Regions from separate parts of the Lactobacillus sp. ESL0260 genome, predicted to be linked through region 2. Evidence: predicted binding sites of a transcription regulator. Region 2 holds the regulator's gene; each other region holds the start of a gene.
What was found. The regulator NrdR, encoded in region 2, represses ribonucleotide reductase genes. The targets are predictions, from matches to a motif close to ACACNATATATNGTGT.
Positions count from the first base shown of each region.

Region 1: a site for NrdR is predicted at 1,504-1,519, ahead of nrdJ (ribonucleoside-triphosphate reductase, adenosylcobalamin-dependent). Genes of this name have one in related genera too.
Region 3: a site for NrdR is predicted at 1,267-1,282, ahead of F5ESL0260_RS09115 (deoxynucleoside kinase). Genes of this name have one in related genera too.

Region 1 covers NZ_REHO01000002.1:66,910-70,198, reverse strand. Annotated here, with positions in the region: gene F5ESL0260_RS00490 (aldo/keto reductase) at 1-179, opposite strand, end outside; gene F5ESL0260_RS00485 (YjjG family noncanonical pyrimidine nucleotidase) at 243-953, opposite strand; gene nrdJ (ribonucleoside-triphosphate reductase, adenosylcobalamin-dependent) at 1,591-3,289, shown strand, end outside.
Region 2 covers NZ_REHO01000012.1:79,071-82,359, reverse strand. Annotated here, with positions in the region: gene mutM (DNA-formamidopyrimidine glycosylase) at 1-570, shown strand, start outside; gene coaE (dephospho-CoA kinase) at 567-1,169, shown strand; gene nrdR (transcriptional regulator NrdR) at 1,171-1,638, shown strand; gene F5ESL0260_RS06020 (DnaD domain protein) at 1,641-2,999, shown strand; gene dnaI (primosomal protein DnaI) at 3,010-3,289, shown strand, end outside.
Region 3 covers NZ_REHO01000013.1:594,359-597,647, reverse strand. Annotated here, with positions in the region: gene F5ESL0260_RS09120 (deoxynucleoside kinase) at 1-562, opposite strand, end outside; gene F5ESL0260_RS09115 (deoxynucleoside kinase) at 575-1,225, opposite strand; gene F5ESL0260_RS09110 (ABC transporter ATP-binding protein) at 1,918-3,289, shown strand, end outside.

The DNA.
Region 1 (3,289 bases), on a different contig from region 2:
TCGTTACCATATGCGGCAGCAGTATCAATTAACCGGTAGCCCAGATCCAGTGCATTCTCAACGGTTTTTTGAGCAACTTCACCGTCAGGAGTTTGCCAGGTTCCCAGTCCGATAACCGGTATTTTGACGCCATTATTTAGTTCATAAGTATCATTTAAAGAATGAATTTTGCTAGTCATAATTTTTCACCTCTCCCATCATTATACCGGATTGAACTATACTTCTACAGTAAAAGATAGCAATTATTGCGGTTGTTTTTGGAAGTCGCTTTTAAGTAAAGCCACAAATTCAGGATAGGTAGTTACTTCGTATAACGGATGCAAGTTCATCGTATTTTTCCGTTTCCGGTGGTTATACCAAATACTGTCAAAGCCATATTTTTCTGCACCTAGTATGTCTGACTGCAAACCGTCACCAAAGAAAACTGTTTGTTCCGGGCCGATTTTAGTATGAGCAAAAAAGTAATCAAAGATACGGGCATCAGGTTTAGCAAATCCTGCTTCTTCTGATGTCACAATCAACGAAAAATAATTAGCGATTCCGGCTAATTGTAGCCGATGTCTTTGCATATATGCTTCGCCATTACTTAAAATAGTCAATGCATAATTTTGTTTTTTGGCATAGCGTAAAGTATCAACTACACCCGGGAGCAGTTTATGTGCTTCGCCAAAATAAGAGCGGTATTCGTTCATTACTGCTAAGCCGTCAATTTCAATCCCGAATTTAGATTTAATAAAATTGGCAAAAGCTATTTTACTCAGCTGCTCATAGTCGATCTTGCCCTGCTCAAGCTCACGCCACAGACCTTGATTATATGCATGATAGTCCCGCTGCAGCTCATCAGTTAACGGCCATTGGTGCGCTTTAAAAAGACTCTGCAGAGCAAAACTTTCTGTAGCAGCAAAGTCAATTAAGGTATCATCAACATCAAAAATTATTTGTTTATAACGCAAGCATGTTCTTCCTCTCCAACTATTCCTCAGAATATAACACGTATTCACTAAAAATTAGTGTGGAGATTCATTATAACAATATTTCACAGCTAAAGAACATAATTAACTATTTTTAAATTTTGGGTTGCATTGCTACTGCTATTTCACAAAATAAGCTATAATATCCTTTAATTTTAGCAAAAGGGGTGATTGAGCATGTTTACACTATTATTGATTTTTTTTCTCATTTGGCTTTTTGTCAAAATGGGTATTGGCATCTTTAAAATTCTATTTTTCCTTCTGACTTGTGCTCTGACCTTCTTTTTCTTTGTTCAATTACTGCTTCCGGTAGCTGTTTTTCTGGGAGTCATTTTTCTCATATTTGCCCTAGTTAGACGCTAGTTTATCTCCAAAATTAAACATATATTCAAGCATAATAAGTATCACTTTTAACTTATTATGCTTTTTTATATTTGCGAATGCTATATGATTTTTTATTAACCTCGATAACTTACTCGCACATCACGTTGTGACTTTTACTTGTGTTTGAGACTAAATTTTTCTCTATCAAATACAAGATATTGTGGTATAGTTCTAGTGGACACCATAGATAATGTATCTGTGGAACAATAATTAATTTTAAGGAGTGACTTTGAATATGAAAAATACGAGCATAACGTTGGATCAGGGCTACATTGATCAAGTGAAACAAAATGTCACCCCCCATTGGGGAGAACTTGGCTGGGTTACTTATAAACGAACCTATGCCAGATGGCTTCCGGAAAAAAATCGTTCCGAAAATTGGGACGAAACGGTTAAACGTGTAATTGAGGGCAACATTAACCTTGATCCTCGTCTCAAAGGCACTCCTTCAAAAGAAGTAGTCGCTGAACTAACAAACGAAGCCAAGGATTTATTTAAACTAGTGTACGGTTTAGGAGCAACGCCTTCTGGACGTAATCTGTGGGTTTCCGGCACCGACTACCAAAAGCGCAATGGTGACTCGTTAAATAATTGCTGGTTTATTGCTATTCGGCCACAAAAATACGGTGATAGCCATATAGTTCCCGACTATTTAGGTCAAACGCAAGAAGCAGTTTCAATGCCTTTTTCATTTCTTTTTGACGAATCAATGAAAGGTGGCGGCGTTGGCTTTTCTGTTGTCCAAGACAATATTAAAAAGATTCCTACAGTTGATAATAAAATTGATTTAACGGTTGTAATTGATAAAAAGAGTGCTTCATACGCTGATTCAGTTAAACTTGGTGCAACGGATAAAGATGAATGGGCCAAGCAAAGCAAGGACAAATCAGATTACGTTTATTACAATTTGCCTGATACTCGCGAAGGTTGGGTTTTAGCTAATGCCCGTTTAATCGACATGCACTTCAATCAAACTAATCCCGAGAATAAGACCAAGCTGGTACTTGACATCAGCAGAATTCGTCCTTACGGAGCTAAAATTCACGGCTTTGGCGGTACCGCTTCTGGTCCTATGCCATTAGTGGAAATGTTTTTCGATATTAACAACATTATTAACAACCGGGCTAGTGGCAACTTAACTTCTGTTGATTGTACGGATATCTGCAACCTGATTGGTAAAACAGTCGTTGCTGGTAATGTAAGAAGGTCAGCGGAACTAGCTTTAGGTACAAGCACCGACCAAGACTTTATCACTATGAAACAAGATAAAGACAAACTTTACCACCACCGTTGGGCCTCAAACAACAGTGTAGCCATTGATTCTAACTTTGATGAATATGAACCAATCGCAAACGGTATTAGAGAAAATGGTGAACCGGGAATAGTTAACCTGGATTTATCTCGTAATTATGGCCGGATCATTGACGGTTATCAAAAAGATATTGACGGTGATGTTGAAGGTACGAACCCTTGTGGAGAAATTTCCTTGGGTAATGGTGAACCATGCAACCTGTTTGAAGTATTCCCGTATATTGCCGAGCAAGAAAACTGGGATTTAAAAGATGTTTTCAGAATGGCAACTCGCTTTGCTAAACGAGTAACCTTTAGTGACTACGACTGGGAAATATCCCGCAACATCATTTCCAAGAACCGGAGAATTGGTGTTTCAATGTCAGGTATTCAGGACTGGCTCTTAAATGATTTAGGTCACCGCGTTGTTACCGGCTTTGAAGACAGCGTTGATGAAGAAACCGGTGAAAAGATTAAGAAGCCAATTTACGATCCTCAAGGAATTAAAATGGTCACTTCCGCTTACCAAGCTGTCGTTGATGCTGATAAAGAATACAGCAAGACTTTAAGCTGCAACGAGTCAATTAAACATACTACTGTTAAACCTTCAGGTACTGTGGCCAAATTAGCGGGAGCTTCTGAAG
Region 2 (3,289 bases):
AAAAAAGATAAACACGATCATGTGCAAATTGTTTTTAACGATAATTCTGCTTTGCGTTACAATGATGTGCGTAAGTTCGGGCGCATGCAGTTGATTACAACGGGCACAGAGAAAGAAAGTACCGGTATTGGCAAATTAGGCGCTGAACCAAATTCACAGGCGTTTACAGTTTCATACTTGCAAAAAGGCCTAGCTCGTAAAAAGAAAAATATCAAAAATACCTTGCTTGATCAGTCAGTTGTGGCCGGTCTTGGTAACATTTACGTAGATGAAGTTTTGTGGGAAACAAAAATTCACCCATTAAGTATGGCTAATAGTATCCCAGCAAAAAAAGTAGCAGAACTGCATGATAATATTAATTCGTTGATAGAATTGGCCATAGCAGAAAGGGGTACTACTGTTCATACATATCTTGATGCTAATGGCAAGACTGGTGGTTTTCAAAAAATGTTGCAGGTCTATGGTCATAAAGGCGAACCTTGTGAACGTTGCGGAACCCCTCTTGAAAAAATTAAAGTAAACGGCCGAGGAACTACTTTTTGCCCTAAATGTCAGGTGATTTATAAATGACAACTATTTTGGGCTTAACTGGTGGAATAGCCAGCGGCAAAAGCACAGCAGATATCTTTTTTAAAGAAAAGCACATACCCGTGATAGACTGTGACCAAATAGCTCATGATATTTTAAATGTTGGTAATAAAGGCTATGAATTAGTCAAAAAGCAATTTGGTGCACAAATAATCAATGAAGATCAATCAATCAACCGATCAGTTTTAGGCCAAATAGTTTTTAATGACGCAAAGCAGCTTGACATTCTTAATAAAATTACCCATCCGTTGATTTTTAAAGAAATACAAGCTAAAATTGCGCTAAACAAGGTTGCTAAAAAGCCTTTAATTATTGTAGATGCACCAGTTTTGTTTGAAGCAAATGGTCAAAAATATTGTGACTGCACTTTATTAATTGCCATACCTGAATCTTTGCAGTTAAAGCGGCTGATGTTAAGGGATCATTTAAGTAAAGATGCTGCTTTGAAACGTATTCGCAGTCAGATGTCCTTGTCTCAGAAAGAAAAACTAGCTGACTTTGTAATTAATAATGTTGGTACAAAGCAAGATCTGAAATATCAACTTGAGCAGTTGCTTCTTAAAATAAAAGAGGAGTATTAATATGGAATGTCCTAATTGTCATAAAAATGCATCAAAAGTAATAGATTCTCGCCCCAGTGATGAAAATCGTGCAATCAGACGGCGGCGTGAGTGTGAAAACTGTGGCTTTCGTTTTACTACGTTTGAAAGAGTCGAGACGACACCACTACTGGTAATCAAAAATGATGGCACTCGTGAACCTTTTAACCGGAAAAAAATTTTACACGGTGTTATGGCTGCGGGTCAAAAGCGCCCAATATCTAGTTCACAATTTGAAGAATTAGTTGATCATGTAGAAAACAAAGTCCGTCAGCAAGGAGTTAGTGAGATTTCTTCCAAAAAGATTGGTCAATTAGTAATGGATGAACTGGCTAAAATTGATGATGTCGCTTATATTCGTTTTGCCTCTATTTATCGTGAATTCAAAGATATGTCCAGCTTCATGAAAACCATGGAAGATATGATTGCAAAAAGGGAGAAAGGTAATTAATTATGTTTGAGACAAATGATCCCAAACAACCATTTTTCATTGCTAACAGGGTGGACATTTTTCCGAAGGATTTACGGGTTTTAATCAAATTATACCAGCCGCTCATTGGATCTCTGGCGCTGGCAGTTTATTTAAGCTTAAATGAAGACTACAATCCGCAAGCGATGCTCTCTGATGCCAAAGGTCTCTATTTTTTGCAGGAGCAAGCCGACTGCGATATCAAAAAATTATTTCCCGCGTTGCATAAACTTGAAGCTGTCGGTTTAATTGAAAGCCATTTGCTTGCTAACCAAATTATGGGTCAGGTTTTATGTTTTAAACTTAAAAGTGTTCCTTCCAGCAGTGAGTTTTTTACCACCGCACTTTTAGCAAGTTTATTAAAAGAAAAAGTGGGTGTTACAGCCTTTAATAAATTGAGCCATGAGTTTGCTAGAGAAACTAAGCAAAGTCAAAGCAGTATCAGTGGAATTAAGGAAGCACCTAACGTATCTGCATCCTTTATGGAAGTTTTTCATTTACCTGACCAAGAAGCAATTGATCCTTCTATTGATGTGAAAAAAGCTGCTAAAGAAAACAGTTCTGTTTCTAAAGCTTTTGCTACCGTCAATGAGCAAGAGCATATTGACTGGGATTTTATGAAACAGCAATTTGAAATTTATCAAATCGCGGGCAGCGAAATTGATCAGAATGAAGAAGCTATTCGAGCTGTTATGCGCATGTACGGACTTTCCGAGCAAGAATTTGTTGATGAAGCAATACCTTGCTTACATGGTGATTATCATTTAAATATGCGTCAAATTAAGCAATCTATCGCTAACAGTATTCATGGCAGTGATACGCGCCAGCATTTGCCAAAAAAAGAAGAACTAACAGACAAGCTTGTCAATACTAGTCACTTAAATGAAGATGAACAACAGCTATTGCAGAAAGCTCAATCTGATACTCCAGCCCAGTTTTTGTATCATTTAAAAACTGAGCGGAATGATTTTGTTGATGCCAGTGAATATCAAGTGCTTGATAATTTATATAACGATAAGGGAATGCCGGCAGAATTGCTTAACGTTTTGACTTATGCTTGTTTAAAAAGTGGTCCTAATATCTCTTTTCGCTTGGCAAATAAAATACTTCATGATTGGCTGCAACACGGGGTTAAAACTGCTAGTCAAGCCTTGGAATACATGGACAAGAGAAAAAGGGCACAAAAGCAAAGAGGCAATCGATATCATGCTTATACTGCCAGAAAAACGGTTGAAAAGGGCACTGATTGGAACAAGCAAAAGCCAAAGGTAAAATCGGATGTTTCCAGTGCAGAATTAAAAGAATTTTTCAAGAATTTTGAAGATCAAAACGGCATGAAGTAGGTGAAATAAAATGCAACCCATCAAAAAACTTATGGTTAAAGGACAAACAGCTAAAGCAGATGAGGAAAGTACAGCTAAAATAAAGCAAAAAGTTTTGGCTGAGCCCAAAGTGCAGCAATTTATCAGCCAGCACCAAGAGCAGCTTAATGAAAGCATAATTGATAAAAGTTTGCCTAGCCTGTTTGAATTTTATCTTAGTCAACATAAAAAAGACCCGGTAACTCAAGGATATTATCCTGATTTAATCATGAATAAAAATGCAATTAGCCTCAAGTTTGTTCCTGAGGACA
Region 3 (3,289 bases), on a different contig from region 2:
GCTTGTCACCATCTATCTCCATTTTAGGTGAGTAGTCATACTTTTCATACCAAGGTTTATAGTAGCGTAAAAGCCGCTTATAATAATCTTCCAGTGTTGCATCATAGCTCAATTGTTCATAAGGTCGACCACGCTTTTGAATTCTTTTAATCATGGTGTCGTATGAAACTTTAATATGAACCAGCAAGTCTGGATTTTTCTTGGGCATATGTTTGAGCTCACTCATCATATTATTAAGCAGTTCGTAATAGGTAGCTACTTCTTCTTTCGTTGCACGACCAATGTCCGCATTCATTTGGAAGAAAAGGGCATCCTCATAGATTGAACGATCAAGAACGTTATTATCATCAGTTAATGCATCCTTGATACTACGAAAACGAGTGTTTAGGAAAAATACCTGAAGTAAAAATGCATACTTTTTAGGATCGGCATAAAAAAGTGGCAAAACAGGATTGTTATCGACACTCTCATAAAATGGTTTGGTTCCTAAATACTTAGCTAAAATACTGGTTAAACTGGATTTACCGGCTCCAATTGGCCCGCTTAAAACAATAACTGTCATCACGTTCCTTCTCTATTCTAAATTGCCTATTGCGTGCAACTTATTATCAATCTGATTTAAAACTTCTTTTTTAGCATCTTCATCGCAGATAAAATCGTATTTATCCCCGTCGATCTTAATCTTAGGCGAGGCATCGTATTTTTCATACCACGGTTCATAATACTTAATTAGCCTAGCGTAATAGTCTTTTAAACTAGGATCGGTACTGATTTGCTCAAATGAACGGCCCCGCTTTTTAATGCGTTTAAGCATTGTATCAAGGGAAACATGAATGTAAATTAGTAAATCTGGCTTTTTGCTGGGATTACCTGGGGTATCTTCCATCATGTTTTCGAGTAAGCTGTCGTATATCTTAAATTCAGTAGGGTCAGCTACTTTACTGTCCGCGTTCATTTTGAAAAAGAGTGCATCTTCATAAATTGAACGGTCAGATACACTATTTTTTTCACGAATTGCTTGGTTGATTTGTGCTAAACGGTGGTTAAGCAGATAGATATTAAGCAAAAAAGTATAGCGTTTCATGTCTTGGTAATATAAAGGAAGAACAGGATTATTATCAACTCCCTCATAAAAGGCTTGTGTACCTAAGTGCTCAGCTAAAATACTAGTTAAACTGGATTTACCGGCTCCAATTGGCCCACTTAAAACAATAACTTGGATCACGTTCTTTCATAAATACAATATATAGATTCTTATTTAGTTTAATACGAGATATAGTGGTATACAAGCAAAAAGTAAATTAAAATTTTAATCAAAAAGTCAAGTCATTTTGTATAATACAGAATAAAAAATTAAGTATTCAAGTAAATAATTTATTACAAAATTAGATGTTACACGTGAAACCAAAAAATCTGACTGATAAATTTTAATTAATTATTTTACTGAGGATTGATGCCGATATCATTCGGTATTAAGCCCTTTATTCTGTGCTTTGATTCTTTCAAATTTGTAGTAAATAAAGTAGTCGATAATTGCTCGTTTTGATTGCATTAAGTATAATAAGTGATTTTGCAATTATAGAACGAATTATTTTTTAAAGGCTCGAAAAAGTTGCAGTTGATATTTATATACTGCTGCTATGGGAAAATTCTAAGAATGAAAATTAAAAAGAAATTGTTTTAATGTTAAAAAAGATATAAGATAGTAAGTAAATTATAAAATTATTAGTAAATGATGGAAGTAAGAGGGCATAACTGATATCTTGAAAAGATTTTTATCCTTAGATAGTACAACTCCTGCTGTAAGTACCAGTTAAGAGTCTTTTGAAGAAGTAATGCAAAAACCATATTATTCTATTAAACCAAAATCATTTTAGTATTAACTCTAAAAATAGGGATTTAGACAGGAAGTAAATCATGGACGATACTATAACAAAATTTTCGCTTTGGACCTACATTAAACGTAATTCAGGCATGTATGTAATTTTAGCCATCCTCTATTTTGGGCGGAATTTAGCACAAACTGCTGCCAGCATTTTTAAAGGTAATGCACTTACTGCTTTGACTCAGCACAGTTTAAAGGGCTTTATTGTTGATACAGGTTTAAACTTGCTTAGCTGGGGCTTTTTTCTGATTTTCTTTTTTTGTAGTTCACGGTATTCCGCTGTAATCATCAAGGCCGTTGATAATTCCATTAGGAACGCATTAGCCCATATAATTGGTCGCCAAGAGTATGAAGATTTCAACAAGCACACGGAAGCTGATTATGTTTCCTGGTTTACTAACGATATAAACCAAATTAATCAAGATGGCTTTTTCAGTTTAGAGCAAACATTTAGCAGCGCACTCCTAGGAATTATTGCCAGTGTCATCCTGTTTTTTTACCATCCACTCTTATTTGTAACCACTTTGGTTTTTGCTGTTATTATGATTTTATTTCCCCGTCTTTTTAAGAAAAAGTTGGAGGAATTATCGCAAAAACAAAGCAAGCAAAATGAGGTATTAACGTCAAAAATAACCGATGTTCTTGAGGGCTTTGTCAACCTGCTCACGCTTGGTCAGCAAAAATTGCTCAATAAAATAGTTCTTGCGGCATCAGATAAGACTGGACAGGCTCGGGTTAATTACATTACGGAAATGTCATTCTCTAATTCATTGATTAATCTGATAAGTATATCTGCTCAAACTATTTTAACTGTTGAATCCGGATATCTGGCCTTTCACAATCAGATTCCAATTGGAGCTATTTTAATTGTTGGTTCAATGTCCGGGAATGTTTTTGGCAGCTTGACAGAAATCAGTATTGATCTAACTTCAATTCGGGCAGTTCAACCTATTTTTGACAAATATAATAAATTAGCTAATACGCAGGAAAAAACAGGGGATAAGAATGTTGCTCCTTTGACTCAGCAAATTGCATTTAGCGACCTTTCGTTCAGCTATCCTAATAATGACAGACCTATTTTAACGAATGTTGCCGGCAGCATTAAGCGAGGCGAACGGGTAGCTATTGTTGGTCCGTCAGGCTGCGGTAAGTCGACCCTGGTAAAATTAATTGGTGGTTTGTTAACCGGCTATCAAGGATCACTTACTTGGGATGACAATGAATACCGTGAGCTTAGTCTGCGGTCACTACATAAACAGATCGCTTATATTGATCAGTCAGCCTATATTTTTGATGGCAGCCTGCGTTATAACATCACTTTAGGCCGAGAGACAACTGAAGAAGAGCTGAAGACTGCGATTAAGCGTGCAGGTTTGGAAAAATTTGTCATTGATAGTGTCAGCG